DNA from 2 places in the Arthrobacter sp. MDT2-3 genome. Region 2 is predicted to be linked to the other one. Evidence: riboswitches for the same ligand, from Rfam matches in the RefSeq annotation. Region 2 holds a riboswitch; the other holds the start of a gene.

Region 1 (7,785 bases), on a different contig from region 2:
TGGCGGACGGCGACCGCCGCAATGTGCTGGACAAGTACCGCTACTGGAAGCATGACGCGATCGTGGCGGAGCTGGACTCACGGCGGCACAACTTCCACGTCGCCATCGAAAACTGGCAGCACGACCTCAACATCGGCACGGTGGTGCGCACCGCGAATGCCTTCCTCGCCAAGGAGGTGCACATCATCGGACGACGGCGGTGGAACCGCCGGGGCGCCATGGTCACCGACCGTTACCAGCACGTCCGCCACCATCCCACCGTGGAGGATTTCGTGGCCTGGGCGCAGGGGGAGGGGCTGGCGATCATCGGGATCGACATCTTCCCGGACTCCGTTCCTTTGGAGACCTATGAACTGCCCAAGGACTGCGTGCTGGTGTTTGGCCAGGAAGGGCCCGGGCTGACCCCTGAGGTCCACGAGGCCGCCCTCGCCACCTTGTCCATCGAGCAGTTCGGTTCCACCAGGTCCATCAACGCGGCCTCGGCGGCCGCAATTGCCATGCACGCCTGGGTACGCCGGCACGTGTTCAACCAGCACGTGTAGCGGGGCAGGGCCAGGGTCCGGGCGTAACCCACAGCACTCCCAGCGCGGTAATGACTAGGATGGTGCTAGCCGTAAGCGGTACTCCAGGGTTACCAGCCCACAGACGAACCTCAGCATAGGAGTCAGCATGCCCATTGCAACCCCAGAGATCTACTCCGAGATGATCGACCGCGCAAAGGCGGGCGGCTTCGCATTCCCGGCCGTGAACGTCACGTCCTCGCAGACGCTGAACGCAGCCCTCCGCGGCTTCGCCGAAGCTGAGTCCGACGGCATCGTCCAGGTCTCCACCGGCGGTGCGGCCTACTGGTCCGGCGCCTCCACCAAGGACATGGTTGCCGGTTCCCTGGGCTTCGCCGCTTTCGCCCGCGAAGTTGCCAAGAACTACAACGTCAACATCGCGCTGCACACTGACCACTGCCCCAAGGACAAGCTGGACGGTTTTGTGCTGCCCCTGCTCGCAGCTTCCGAGGCTGAGGTCAAGGCCGGCCGCAACCCGCTGTTCAACTCCCACATGTGGGACGGCTCCGCCGAGACCCTGCAGGAAAACCTGCGCATCGCCCGCGAGCTGCTCGAGCGCACCGCTGCCGCGAAGATGATCCTTGAGGTCGAGATCGGCACCGTGGGCGGCGAAGAAGACGGCGTCGAGAACGAGATCAATGAAAAGCTCTACACCACGGTCGAGGATGCCCTGGCCACCATTGAGGCATTGGGCGCCGGCGAGAACGGCCGCTACATCACGGCACTGACCTTCGGCAACGTCCACGGCGTCTACAAGCCCGGCGGCGTTAAGCTCCGCCCGGAGATCCTCAAGGACATCCAGGCACAGGTGGGCGCCAAGATCGGCAAGGACAGCCCGTTCGACCTCGTGTTCCACGGCGGTTCCGGCTCCTCTGACCAGGAAATTGCCGACGCCGTTTCCTACGGCACCATCAAGATGAACATCGACACCGACACCCAGTACGCCTACACGCGTCCGGTAGCGGACCACATGTTCCGCAACTATGACGGTGTCCTGAAGGTCGACGGCGAAGTGGGCAACAAGAAGACCTACGATCCCCGCGTCTGGGGTGCTTCGGCCGAAGCCGGCCTGGCAGCCCGCGTGGTGGAGGCGACCAAGCAGCTCGGTTCGGCCGGAAAGACCTTCTAGATGTCGGACGAGTTCCGCAAGAACCTGATGGGCCCGGAACCCACGCTCCTGCCTGCCGAGACGGAGGTCTACCAGCAGCTGGAAGCCGGCCAGGAAGCCCTGGACCTGGTGGAGAAGCACCCCACTTCCTCGTTGTTGTGGGCCGTCTTGGCTGAAGAGGCCTGGGCCGAGGGACGCACCATCGATTCCTACGCTTACTCACGCGTGGGCTACCACCGTGGGCTGGACTCGCTGCGGCGCAACGGCTGGCGCGGCGTCGGCCCGATCCCGTGGGAGCATGAGCCCAACCGCGGCTTCCTGCGGGCGCTGTACTCGCTGGGGCGGGCTGCTGCGGCCATTGGCGAGGCGGAGGAGCCGGAACGGATCGAGAAGTTCCTGAACGACTCGGACCCCACGGCGAAAGCAGCCATCGAAGGCGAGTAATACGCGTTGCGGTAAAGAACGACGACGGCCGGTCACCTTCTTTGGAAAGGTGACCGGCCGTCGTCGTACGTGCAGGAGTTTTTGTCCAGATACGCAGCTCAAAACGCTGTTTTGGCCTGCATATCTGGACAAAAACTCACAGGTTTGGGGGGATTAGCTGGCTTTTTGCAGGCCCGTCCGCGCCATCGCGTCGGCGTAGGCCACGCGCATGTCCTCGAGGTACTCCTCCTGGCGGGCGGGCGAGCCGGCGAACGCGCGGCCGCTGAGGGAGCGCACCTTGTAGGTCTTCAGTCCGCGACGCCAGAGCAGCGGCACCTCAGTCTTCAGCAGCAGGTTCGCCAGGCGGTTGGCCTCCGTGCCGTGGGCCACGATCACCGAGGCACGCGGAACCAATGCCAGGAACTTCAGCAGCGGCTTGAGGCCCGCGGAAATCTGGTCCGGCGTGAACTTCCCGTTGGCCTCCCCGGCGACGTGCCAGGGATGGACGTTCCACGGCATAACGAACTCCGGCCGCAGCCCCAGCTTCCACTGGATCCCCAGCATCCGGGTGGCGGCGTCGTGGTCGCCGGCGGTGATGAATCCGGACGGGTCGGCCTCGCCGATGTTCGAGTACAGGCTGATGATGCGGCACTCGTCGACGTCGTGCATGGGGTCCACGTAGGGCACAATGGTGCCCGGCTTGGTCCCCTGCAGGGAATCGCACAGTTCGTTGACGGCTGCAACGTTCGGTTCGTAGCGGCGGTTCAGAAGCTGATCATGGAAAGATTCGGGTGCCAGGGCTGTCATGTAGTGCTGGGTCTCCTGCGGGGATTGGTGTTGCTGCCACCGCGAAAATGGGCGCACAATGGCGCAGCAAATCCGAAGTGGTTGAAATGGGGCGGACCGATTCCTGGTCGGCCTTTACCAGTTTAGCAAGCCCTGCGAAACGAAACGCCGGTCCCGCGCACCCAATCCAAGCGGGGCACGGAACCGGCGGTTTGCGTTTTCTGTTCCGGGCTACCAGAGCCGCTTGGTGGCCCGGCGCGCACCCTCGCCCAAGGCTTCCAGCTTGGCGAAGGCGATCTGCGGGTGGACCCTGCCGCCCAGGCCGCAGTCGGTGGAGGCGATGACGTTCTCCCGGCCCACAACGTCTGCGAACCGTACGATCCTGTCTGCCACCAGGTCCGGGTGCTCCACCACATTGGTGGCGTGCGAGACGATACCCGGGATGATGACCTTGCCCTCGGGGAGCTTGGTCTCCTCCCAAACGCGCCACTCGTGCTCGTGGCGGACGTTGGCAGCCTCGAAGGAGTAGCCGCCGGCGTTGATCTGCAGCATCGTGTCCACCAGGTCCGCAAGGGGAAGGTCGGTGGTGTGCGGGCCGTGCCAGGAGCCCCAGCAGAGGTGGAACCGAACCTGCTCCTCGGGAAGGCCGCGGAGGGCGTAGTTCAGGGCTTCCACGCGGATTTGGGTGAACTTCAGGTAGTCGGCCACACTCGGCTCGGGGCTGATCTGGTCCCAGTTCTCGGCGATGGAGGGATCGTCGATCTGGAGGATCAGGCCGGCGTCGATGATGGCCTTGTACTCTTCACGGAGCGCGTCGGCGCAGGCGTAGATGTATTCCTCCTCCGTGGCGTAGTACTCGTTGGTGATGCGTGAGGCGCTCCCGGGGGAGAGTGCGGCAACAAACCCTTCCTTCAGACCGGCGGCGGCCAGGCCTGCTTTCAGGTTTGCAATGTCGGAGGCGACGGCGTCCTGGCCCGTGTAGACGAGCGGTCCAGTGACCTTGGGGAAGGGCTTGGGGCCACCGGTGAAGATGCCGCTGGTGGGATCGTTGTAGGCCTCTGCAAAGTGGGTGCGGTCGCGGCGATGGATGAAGCCGGTGAGCTGTACGTTGCCCGGGGTGGATTCCTTCGGTTCAACCGCCCACTTGGCGTCGTTGTCCAGTTCCAGCCCGCCCATGCGTGCGAAGGAATAGGACCACCATGCGCCATAGTCCACAGCGGCGGACATCGCGTGCCCGTATTCGCCGTCGTTGGGGATGTCGATGCCGAGGCCCTGCTGGCGCTGGACCAGGTCCACCACGGAAGCGGTAAGGAGTTCGTTGAAGCCCCCGACATCGGAAGGTTTCTCTTCGCGGGCGGCGTTGGCGGCGATCAGCTCAGGGGTACGCGGCAACGATCCGGCGTGGGTGACGCGGATGTGGTCTGTGTTCAGGGACATGCTGGATTTCCTTTCCATCGGTCCTGGCAGTAGCACCTTCGCAGGCAGGACGTACCTGCACTCTGTGGGGTTGCTGCGGCGTCATCGATCCAGGTCTCTCGGCCGCTCCGGATGGGCACTCTCACTTAAATGCACCGGTACGCCCGGGAGCAAATCCGCTTTCGGATTGTGTCGGCGGGGACACGAGGGCCGGAGCTTTCAGAACGTAATAACTGGCTGCAGATTGGTGTCACCTCATTGACAGCCTTTGTCGAGGTTGGTTGTCTTTTGTCACAGCCCGCGATGGGGGACATGGCGGGCTGGACGCACCTAATGCACTCGAAAGAGGTACCGCACCGTGAGAAAAACCCTGGCAACCTTCAGGACCCTGGCAGTTTCCGGAGCCCTGGCACTGGCAGCAGTAGCCGCGCCGGCACCGGCGATGGCCGTGGGCGAAGGCCCCAACTATGACGGCAACGGCCAGATCACCACATCGAAGCTTGCCACCTACGAGCAGATGGTCTCCTTCCTCAAGGACCAGGACGCCCGCCAGGGCGCCATGGAGCTGGAGGTCATCGGCCAGACCGTGAAGGGCCGGGACATACACCTGGTCAAGTACATGTCGGACCCGGCCAAGCCCACCATCCTTTACCTGACGCAGCAGCACGGCAACGAGCAGCTAACCACCGAGGGCGCGCTGGAATTCGTCAAGCACCTGGGCACCGGCAAGTCCGCAGACATTCTCGGCGGCGCGAACATCCTGATCGTTCCCATGCTTAATGCGGACGGCGCCATGGGGGACGTGAACTTCCCCCTGGACGACTACCTGGCCAAGGGTGACCGCAACATGACGCGGTACAACGCCGAAGAAGTGGACCTCAACCGCGACCACGTAGCCAAGGTCCAGCCGGAAACGCAGGCGCTGCACAATAACGTGATGCGCAAGTACCGGATCGATTACATGATCGATCTGCACCACCAGGGCACCCGCAGCGAACGCGACGGCAAGCTGGTTTCCGGGTCCATCTTGTACCCCACCACGCCGAACGCCGATCCCGCAGTTGTTGAAAAGTCCAAGCAGTTGGGCGCCGTCGTCTTCGATAACGTTGACTCCACCGGTTGGGGCCACCTCGGCAAGTACGTCGGCGGCAGCGCCGAAACGATCAGCCGCAACGGCATTGCCGTGGAATACGGGATCGCTACGCTGCTGTTTGAGATGCGTGGCATGTCCGACCACTATCTGGACGGCTACGCCCTGGGGCTCCGTAGCAACGGATACCTGATCAAGCAAACGGTCACCACCCTCACCGCAACCGCCGCAGCAATCGCTGATGGATCAATTGCCGACGCCGACACCTCCTTCTGGGACAGCCTCGCCACCCAGACCTCCCGCCCCGGCGAGGAAGCTGACGACGAGTAGCGTCACCGCTGACAGCCCGCCGCGGTCCTTTGCCGCGCAGGATTCCTTTACCCTGCAAGAAGGACCGCGGCGGCCCAACGAGTGGACAAAGTCCCTCATCGGCTAAACTTGGGTGGTAAGAGCCCCGGAACTCTTGCGTCGCTGTGCCGCCCGCGGACCAGCGAAGGCCGGTCCATTCGGGGCATTCTCATGAACGGCGCTGCACCAGGCCGCCACGTTGTGGCATGGCACGGGCAGCCCGAACGAATGGGGGAGGATCCCATGCCAGCAATTGTGATCGTAGGAGCCCAGTGGGGCGACGAAGGAAAAGGCAAGGCGACCGACCTGCTGGGCGGCCGCGTTGACTACGTCGTCAAGCCCAACGGCGGCAACAACGCCGGGCACACCGTCGTCGTAGGCGGTGAAAAATACGAACTCAAGCTGCTTCCGGCAGGCATCCTCAGCCCCAACGCGGTACCCATCATCGGCAACGGCTGCGTTGTTAACCTCGAGGCGCTGTTCCAGGAGATCGAAGGCCTCCAGGCCCGCGGCGCCGACACTTCAAAGCTTCGCGTCTCTGCGAACGCACACCTTGTTGCTCCCTACCACCAGGTGCTGGACAAAGTGACGGAGCGCTTCCTTGGCAGCCGCGCCATCGGGACCACGGGCCGTGGCATCGGCCCCGCCTACATGGACAAGGTGGCCCGCCTGGGCATCCGGGTCCAGGACGTGTTTGACGAGTCAATCCTCCGCCAGAAGGTGGAAGGTTCGCTGCGCCAGAAGAATGAACTCCTGGTCAAGGTCTACAACCGCCGCGGCGTGCTCGTGGATGAGATCGTGGAGTACTTCCTGTCCTTCGCCGACCGGCTCCGCCCGCTGGTCATCGACAGCACCCTGGTCCTCAACTCTGCCCTGGACGAGGGCAAGGTGGTCCTGATGGAAGGCGGCCAGGCGACTTTCCTGGACGTGGACCACGGAACCTACCCGTTCGTCACCTCCTCCAACCCCACGGCCGGCGGAGCCTCCGTGGGGTCGGGCATCGGGCCAACCCGCATCTCCCGCTCCATCGGCATTATCAAGGCGTACACCACACGCGTTGGCGCCGGCCCGTTTCCCACGGAGCTTTTCGACGAGATGGGCGTCTACCTGCAGAAAACCGGCGGTGAATTCGGCGTCAACACCGGCCGGCCGCGCCGCTGCGGATGGTATGACGCCGTCCTGGCCCGCCACGCCTCACGCGTCAACGGCTTCACGGACTACTTCGTCACCAAGCTGGACGTGCTCACCGGCATCGAGCAGATCCCCGTGTGCGTTGCCTATGACGTCGATGGCGTGCGCCACGACGAAATGCCCATGACGCAGACCGAGTTCCACCACGCAGTGCCAATCTTCGAATACTTCGAGGGCTGGACAGAGGACATCACGGGTGCGCGGACCCTGGCGGACCTGCCGGAGAACGCACGCAACTATGTGCTGGCCCTGGAGAAACTGTCCGGGACGCGCTTCTCCGCCATCGGTGTCGGACCGGACCGGGACCAGACGATTGTGGTGAACGACCTCATCAACGACTGACGCGTCAGCAATTACGACGGCGGCGGGCCACCCATAAAGGGTGGCCCGCCGTTGGCTTTCGCCGCGGAAGGGGCGTGGGCTGCAATTTACACAGGGTTAACCCGGCCGGTCTTGTGAGGTGTCCGGCGGCGGCCGCAGACTCTTTAACACCAGGTGAACTGATCACCACACGGTTCCACACAAACCCCTCGGAGAGAACGCAGCGATGCGTCCGGACAACCCGGCCAAAGACGTCGCCAGCAGGATCCCCGTAGACGGAAGGATTCGCTATGGCCGGAAAGTTCGAAGTGTTTGTCGACGCGGACTCGCTGTTCAGGTTCCGCCTGCTGGCAGCAGACGGCACGATCATGGCTGTTTCCCAGGCGTTTGAGGACAAGCGGGCAGTGGCCGCCGGGATCGCAGCAGTGCGCGAGTGCGCCGGGACCGGGCTGGTCACCGATCTTTCCTCGTCCGTCGCTGTTGCCCGGCCCGTTCCTGCGGCTGTCCACAGTGCCGCAACCGTTGAAGCCAAGCCCGATTGC
Region 2 (7,785 bases):
CTCCGCCACAGTGCTGTCCCGCAGGGTCACCAGCGGAAAACGCGAGCCCCAGGGCGTTCCGTCCGGAGCAAGCGACGACGGCCCCGTGGACCCATAGCAGCCGCCCACTATGTTGATGGACACCACGAAAAAACGGTTGGTGTCCACCGGCGCGCCCGGCCCGGCGAGTTGTTCCCACCAGCCGGGTTCTTCTGTGTCGCCGCGGGTTACGTGGGTGCTGCCGGTCAGAGCGTGTTCAATGAGGACGGCGTTGCTGCCGTCCTCATTGAGTGTGCCCCAGGTTTCGTAGGCCAGGGTGACGTCCGGCAGGTATCCGCCGGCTTCCAGCTTCAGTCCCCCGATGGAGGCATAGCGGACAATCCCGTGTTCGGGGACGGTAGTACGGGTGACGGTAACCGTCATGGCAAGACCTCTTCTACGCGCTTGCCCGCCGTCGAATGACCGGCAGGCCAGGTCTTCACCCGGGGCACCCCACCGCGGAAGGAGGGTTGCCGGCCAGCAAGCCGGGGCTGTCACTGGCACTCATGACCTGGTTCGAGTGTACGAAACAGGCCCTGCCTGCCGCCAAGAGTGTGACTGGTTGTGACTTCCCCGGCCCGCCGCCGCGCTGGTGCCCTGGGTACGGCTAGGCGCCAGTGGCCTCCTTGGCCGCCCGGAAGCCGGCCTCGAGGTCCGCCAGGATGTCATCGATGTGCTCGATCCCCACTGACAGCCGCACCAGGCCGGGATTCACGCCGGCAACCACCTGCTGCTCCGGCGAGAGCTGGCTGTGGGTGGTCGACGCCGGATGGATCACCAGGGAACGGACGTCACCGATGTTTGCCACATGGGAGTGCAGCTCCAAGGCGTCCACAAAGCGCTTGCCCGCCTCGGCGCCGCCAGCGAGGTTGAACGACACGATCGCGCCGGTACCCTTGGGTCCGTACTTGCGTCCGCGCTCGTACCAGGGGCTGGACGGCAGCCCGGCGTAGGCGACGGATTCGACGTCGTCACGCGTTTCCAGCCATTGGGCAACGTCCAAGGCATTGGCGACGTGACGTTCCACCCTCAGGCTCAGCGTCTCCAGTCCCTGGGCGATAAGGAAGGCGTTGAAGGGCGACACTGCCGAGCCAAGGTCGCGCAGCAGCTGCACCCGGGCTTTCAAAATGTATGACAGGTTGGCACCCAGGGCACCGTCAGCGCCGAGGTCGCGGGCATACACCAACCCGTTGTAGGTGGGGTCCGGGGTGTTGAAGCCGGGGAATTTCGCAGGGTCCTTGCCGAAGTCGAAATTTCCGGAGTCCACGATGACGCCGGCGATGGCGGAACCATGGCCGCCCAGGTATTTGGTGGCCGAGTGCACCACAACGTCAGCACCCCATTCCAGCGGCCGGATCAGGTACGGGGTGGAGAGGGTGTTGTCCACAATCAGGGGCACGCCGGCCTCGTGCGCAACTTGGGACACGCCTTCGATGTCCAGGACGTCCTGCCGCGGGTTGGAGACAACCTCGCCGAAGAACAGCTTGGTGTTGGGCTGCACTGCAGCGCGCCACTGGTCCAGGTTGTCCGGGTCCGCCACAAACGTGACGGAGATGCCAAACTTCTTCAGGGTGTGGGCGAAGAGGTTGTAGGTGCCGCCGTAAAGGCTCGGACTGGCCACGATGTGGTCCCCCGACTCGGCAATATTCAGCACCGCAAAAGTTTCAGCGGCCTGGCCGGAACTGAGCAGCAGGGCTCCCAGGCCGCCTTCGAGGCTGGCGATCCGCTGTTCCACTGCTTCCTGCGTGGGATTGCCGATCCTGGTATAGATGGGCGCCAGCTCGGCAAGCGCGAAACGGTTCGCGGCGCTTTCAGCGCTGGGGAAAACAAAGGACGTGGTTTGGTAAATGGGGAGGGCACGGGCACCCGTCGCAGCGTCCGGCTCCTGTCCTGCGTGGATCTGGCGGGTTTCGAAAGACCATCCGTTAGACATTCAAGGCTCCTTTGACATGGGCCCGGCATGCTCGAAGCACCGCGGGCCGCGCTTGCCATCCGGCCATTGCCGGACAGCCAGGTCCTCACCCGGGGCACCCCACCGCGGATGGAGGGTTGCCGGCCAGCGAGCCGGGGCTTGGCGCTGGCGCTCATAACCTGGGCCCAGTCTAGGAACTCCACGTGCCCGTCGCCACGAGTGTGACCGGTTGTGACTTCCCGCCCTGTTGCTGGACGACACTTTTTGACGGGGTGGAGCCAGGAGGCGCACATGTTGATTTCCCAAGGTTCCGCAGAAGATGCGCAGGATTGAGCGAAGGTTGACCCTTTGCCGCCAATCCCCCGTTAGATTTGAGCCGGGAACACGTCACCTCGCCTTTCTTCTTCCACCCAAAGGACCACATTCAGTTGCCCCAATTCTCTCGCCTGGCACGTCGCACCGTCCTGCTCTCCGCCGTCGCCCTCTGCTCAGGCGCGGTGGCAGCCGGTCCCTGGCTGGCGTCCGCAGCGCACGCCGCTCCTTCCGCTGCTGCGGGTGAAAGCGGCCGCTACCTTGTCCAATTCGCTCCGGGCAAGGACGTCGCGGCGGAGGTGACGGCCCTCCGCGCCCAGGGAATTGGCGTCAACAGAACTTTTACCAAGGCAGTGAAGGGCGCTGCTATCGAAGCCAGCCCGGGGCAGGCTGCCGCCCTGCTCCGCTCGGGCCGGGCCGCAACGGTGGAGCCGGACCACGCTGTCACAGTATCCGAGGTGCAGCGCAACGCGCCGTGGGGCCTCGACCGGATCGATCAACAGGCACTGCCGCTCTCCGGCTCCTACACACCTGCCGCCTCCGGACAGGGTGTCAACGTATACGTTGTGGACACCGGGATCCTCGCTTCTCATGCTGATTTCGGCGGCCGGGTCAGCGCTGGATGGACAGCAAAGGCTGACGGCCTGGGATCAAGCGACTGCAACGGCCACGGCACGCACGTGGCAGGAGTCATCGGCGGCGCCGTCCATGGCGTGGCCAAATCCGCCACCCTTATTCCGGTGCGGGCACTCGAATGTGATGGCTCCGGCGTCTACTCGGACATCATCGCAGGGCTCGACTGGGTTGCCGGTCAGCACCGACCTGGCACCCCGGCCGTAGTCAACCTGAGTATCGGCGGACCCACCAGCAGCGTGCTCGATGCAGCAGTCCAGGCCATCATCACCAACGGCCTTCCGGCCGTTGTTTCAGCCGGGAACAACGCCGTTGACGCTTGCACGGCTTCTCCAGCCCGTACGCCCTCCGCCGTCACAGTAGCGGCAAGCGATTCCTTCGACAGGCAGGCCTCCTTCTCAAATTTCGGCAAATGCGTGGACCTCTACGCGCCCGGTGTAGGCATCCGCTCCGCCTGGCACACTTCCACGACGGCCACGGCGTCACTCGGTGGAACGTCCATGGCTACTCCGCACGTGGCTGGTGCTGCCGCCCTCCTCTTATCCGGCAATCCTCTTTTAACACCCACGCAAGTGACCGATCGGCTCGTCTCGTCCGCGATCGGAGGAATCATTGCAGGAACTGGAAGTGGAACGCCGAACCGTCTGCTGCACACCGCATCAGCTTCAGCCAACAACTTTTCGGTGGGGGGCGCGATCGGGGCCAAATACAACTCAATGGGTGGACCGGCGTCGCAGCTGGGCGCGGCCACCAGTCAGGAACAATCGGTCCAAGGCGGGGCGCAGCAACAGTTCCAACATGGGATTATTTTCTGGTCGCCGGCAGGTGGGGCACACCCGCTATGGGGTGCCATTGTGCAGAAGTGGTACAACGGCCATGACGCGGGCTACCCCATCCGGGACGAGGAGCCTCTGGGCGGCGGAGCAATAGCCCAGCACTTCACGAATGGAACGATGTACTACACACCGCAAATTGGCCTCCACTACATCGGCGCCGGAATCCGGGAGGCCTGGTGGAATAAGGGCGGCCAGACCGGAGTCGCCGGTTACCCTGTGTCCGATGAGAACCGCTGGCTTGAGGGCGGTGCGGTCCAGACTTTCCAGGGTGGAACCTTTTACTTCACACCTCAATATGGAACCAGGCTGTTGCAGGGAGCCATCCGCTGGGAATATGAGCGGAGGGGAGGCTACTCCTTCATTGGACGCCCGGTCACCGACGAGTACTCCTTGAATACGTCCACTCGCGCCCAGCGCTTCGAAAACGGCACCATCTACTGGTCTAACGGGAGCATACGGACCGAAAGGTTCTGAGTGTCGGCTTGTTGTGGGTGCGAATTTGAGCACGGCTGACATCACAAAGCCCAGTAAGGCTTACCTTAGCTGAGAGCCCGATCACAAAGTGCCAAGATGTTGCCATGCGCATGGATCACGTCTCTTACGCCTGTGAACACGATGGCCTGGCTGCCACCACCGAACGTATTTCCTCTGCCCTCGGCGTTGAGGCAGTGAAAGGCGGAGTACACCCGCGGTTCGGAACCCGGAATATGATCATCCCGCTCGCGGGACACAAGTACCTCGAAGTCGTCGAGGTCCTGGACCACCCCGCTTCCGACAAGGCTCCTTTCGGGCAGGCAGTGCGTGCACGGTCTGCGGCCGGGGGCGGTTGGATGGGCTGGTGCGTGGAGGTTGACGACCTCGTCCCCTTTGAAGAACGGCTCGGTCGCTCCGCGGTCAACGGAAACCGCAAGTTTCCTGACGGCCGCGAACTGGTCTGGAAGCAGATCGGTATCCTCGGCTTAATTGCCGACCCGCAGGTTCCGTACATGCTCAAGTGGGAGGGCGACCCGTCGCTGCACCCGTCCAACGCCTATGAGAGCAACGTTAAGATGAGCTGCCTGACCATTGCAGGCTCGGCAGCAAGGGTTACCGAGTGGCTGGGCGAGCCGGTGGAGAAACCGCTCGAAGATGTTGCCGTGGAGTGGGTGGCACCGCACGGGACCCCCGGGATCCTTTCGGTGACGTTCGAGACCTCCAGTGGAGCTGTCACCATCTAATCCTGCTTCATAGTCCCGGGCAGGACTGCCCGGGCCTCGGCTTGGGGCTAAGCGCCCTTCGAAGCTTCGGCCGCCATCAGCTTGTGACAACGGCGTCACCTGCCGATGGCGGCCGAATCCATTTCCATCAGCGCTCTCCGGAATGTCGTACCCGCTTGTCATGATTGGTCTATGGGGAAAGCGGCGGTGGCGAAGGCGTTTGAGCACATCAATGCCGCTCTTGCTGTGCTCAATGCCGAAGCGGAGGGGATGGGTTTCGAGCCATTCTCGGAGGCTGACCCGTTGGTTGGTCTTGCCGATGGTTGCCTGGACATCCTCGCCGGGGCGCGGGTGGCGGAGGCTGGGTTCGCGGGTTTGAAGGCGCGGGCCGCCGCGAATTATGCAGACACCGCGCAGGCCATCGCGCCGCGGGACGCACCGGAACAGGCGCTGGAAATGGCTGTGGCCGCGGAAATCGGCGCCCTCCTGGTCCTTGGTCCCCGAGCAGCCGGTGCGTTCCTGGCCGCTTCCTACGCCCTGACCAAGGAGTTGCCGCTGACATTGTCGGCACTGCAGTCGGGGACGATCTCCTGGCAGCACGCACTGGTTATGGTGGATGAAACGGCCGGCCTTGACCCGGCCGGGGCTGCCGCCTTGGAGGACCACTTCCTGGACCCGGACACACCGGGACCGGCCGCCGCGGCAATGATCGGGGAAATGCCGGCGTACCGGTTCAAAACCAAGGCCCGGACCTGGCGGGAACGCCACCACGCCGAGTCCATCGAAAAACGCCACGCCAAGGGCATCGCGGACCGGCGGGTGGAATACCGGCCTGATCAGGACGGAATGGCCTGGCTCTCCGCCTACCTGCCCGCAGACCAGGCGCTGGCGGGCTGGAACAAGCTCACCGCCGACGCAAGGGGACTACAGGGCCCGGAAGAAACCCGGACCCTCACCCAGCTGCGCACGGACCTCTACGGCAACCTGCTCCTCGGCGGAACAACCAACGGCGGTCCCGACACGGAGGCAGGAACAAATGCCGGCCCGTCATCGTCGATTTGCGCGCAGGTGCTGGTCACCGTGCCCGTGTTCTCACTGCTGGGCCTCACCGACGAACCCGCGATGCTCGACGGGTACGGACCCATCCCGCCGTCGATGGCGCGGCAGCTGGCCGCAAATGGTGCGGGTTCGTTCTACCGGGTACTGGTGGATCCGCGGGACGGCGCGCCGCTGGAAATCGGCCGCACCAGCTACCGCCTTACCAAAGCCATGAAAAAGGCACTGCAGCTCAGGGACGGCAAATGCACTTTCCCCGGCTGCAACAACCCATCCCTGGACAATGAGGCAGACCATCTTCAGGCCTGGCAACACGGCGGCCATACGGGCATCAGCAACCTGGCGCAACTCTGCCCCAAACATCACCGCCTCAAACATGCCACCGGCTGGACACCCACCCAAGCCACCAAAAACCAACCACCCGGCTGGACCTCACCCACCGGCCGCCACTACAAAGCCGAACACCACGACTGGGAACCACCCCACTGGCCAGATTCTGCCGCGCCAGAGAGCATCCGCGCCTTTGATGACCTCCTGGAACTATGGCCCACATCCGATGACCCGTCAGAGCTGTGGCCACCGCCCGACAACCCTTCAGACTTAAAGCCTGCGCCAGACGGTTCCTTCCACGGGCCGCTGTCCGATGACGTGCAGATCGCACATGCCGGGCAGAGGGTGCCGGGCGGATAAGAGCTCTGACACGGGATGAACTTCCGCCGACCCAACCCTTCCTGCGTCAGCTTGGCTGTGGCAGTTGCACTGCTTCAACTCGCCTGTAGCAGCCGGGCCACATCAGGCCGGCCTCGTCAGCCGGGCCGCATCAGGCCGGCCTCGTCAGCTGGGCCGCCCTACCCCAGCCCCACTGCCTTGCCGAACAGGCTGAAGCCAACGAACGCCACTATGTCCAGCAATGCATGGGCAACGACCAGGGGCATCACACGCCGCGTGCGGGTGTACAGCCACGCGAAAACGATGCCCATCACCACGTTGCCGATGAATGGACCGAACCCTTGGTACAGGTGATACGTGCCGCGCAGCAGCGAACTCACCATGATGGACAGCGGAATGCTCCAGCCGAACTTCCCGAAGCGGTTCAACAGATAGCCCACCACGATGACTTCCTCCACCACAGCATGGCGCATTGCGGACAGGATCAGTACCGGGACCGTCCACCAGTACGCGTCCAGTGCACTCGGGATGATGGCCGTCGTGATTCCGAGAGCCCTGCCCGCGGCATAGAGGCCAAGCGAGGGAATGCCGATCAGCGCGGCCAGCCCCAATCCCTGAAGAATGTCCCGCCCGGGCCGCTCGAAGTTGAATCCGAGCTTGCGGAATGCCGAACCAGCGTTGCTGCCGTCGCCCGAGGAAGCCTGCCGTTGGTCAGTGAGGAAGTAAATCACCAGCAGCACCGGCACCAGCGCAAAGGTGATGTCCAGCAGTTGGTACGTCAGGTCGAAGTACTCGCGGGTACTCTGCGACCGGTTGAGTGTGGATGTGCCTTCCGCCAGCGGCGCGCGGGTCATCTTGTCCAGGAGCTGCACCACCGAGTACACGGCGGACTGGCCCAAGGACAGGCCCAAGACAATCCAGACTTCTATCCGCAGGCGACGGCGGGAGGGAACCAGCATGTACCCATCTTGCCTGCAGTTTCTGGATCCGGCCTGATTGCCCAGCGGTGTCCGGCCGGCAGGGGCGCCTTCCGCGCCGGATGGCTTCAATCCCGGCTGCAACCGGCGTCAGCCGGCGGCGACGATCACTTCCGTGCCGTTGGCCTCAAACGCCGCCTTATCGTGCTCCGAGATTCCCGCATCCGTGATCAAGC

The links. Region 2 has a riboswitch for S-adenosylmethionine ahead of AC5RUQ_RS10860 (bifunctional o-acetylhomoserine/o-acetylserine sulfhydrylase). Riboswitches for the same ligand answer to the same signal wherever they lie in the genome.
Region 1: it holds a riboswitch for S-adenosylmethionine, as region 2 does, so the genes downstream of both, AC5RUQ_RS04740 (cobalamin-independent methionine synthase II family protein) here and AC5RUQ_RS10860 (bifunctional o-acetylhomoserine/o-acetylserine sulfhydrylase) in region 2, are expected to answer to the same signal.

The regions. Positions count from the first base shown of each region.
Region 1 covers NZ_JBNHFS010000001.1:1,008,193-1,015,977, forward strand. The annotation lists gene AC5RUQ_RS04720 (TrmH family RNA methyltransferase) at 1-542, shown strand, start outside; gene fbaA (class II fructose-bisphosphate aldolase) at 670-1,689, shown strand; gene AC5RUQ_RS04730 (DUF3151 domain-containing protein) at 1,690-2,112, shown strand; gene AC5RUQ_RS04735 (uracil-DNA glycosylase family protein) at 2,266-2,898, opposite strand; gene AC5RUQ_RS04740 (cobalamin-independent methionine synthase II family protein) at 3,109-4,314, opposite strand; SAM riboswitch class I at 4,326-4,432, opposite strand; gene AC5RUQ_RS04745 (M14 family zinc carboxypeptidase) at 4,652-5,713, shown strand; gene AC5RUQ_RS04750 (adenylosuccinate synthase) at 5,975-7,264, shown strand; gene AC5RUQ_RS04755 (YegP family protein) at 7,534-7,785, shown strand, end outside.
Region 2 covers NZ_JBNHFS010000003.1:165,504-173,288, forward strand. The annotation lists gene metX (homoserine O-acetyltransferase MetX) at 1-402, opposite strand, end outside; SAM riboswitch class IV at 415-530, opposite strand; gene AC5RUQ_RS10860 (bifunctional o-acetylhomoserine/o-acetylserine sulfhydrylase) at 626-1,951, opposite strand; SAM riboswitch class IV at 1,995-2,110, opposite strand; gene AC5RUQ_RS10865 (S8 family serine peptidase) at 2,359-4,185, shown strand; gene AC5RUQ_RS10870 (VOC family protein) at 4,290-4,928, shown strand; gene AC5RUQ_RS10875 (HNH endonuclease signature motif containing protein) at 5,100-6,653, shown strand; gene AC5RUQ_RS10880 (CPBP family intramembrane glutamic endopeptidase) at 6,812-7,591, opposite strand; gene AC5RUQ_RS10885 (DeoR/GlpR family DNA-binding transcription regulator) at 7,700-7,785, opposite strand, start outside.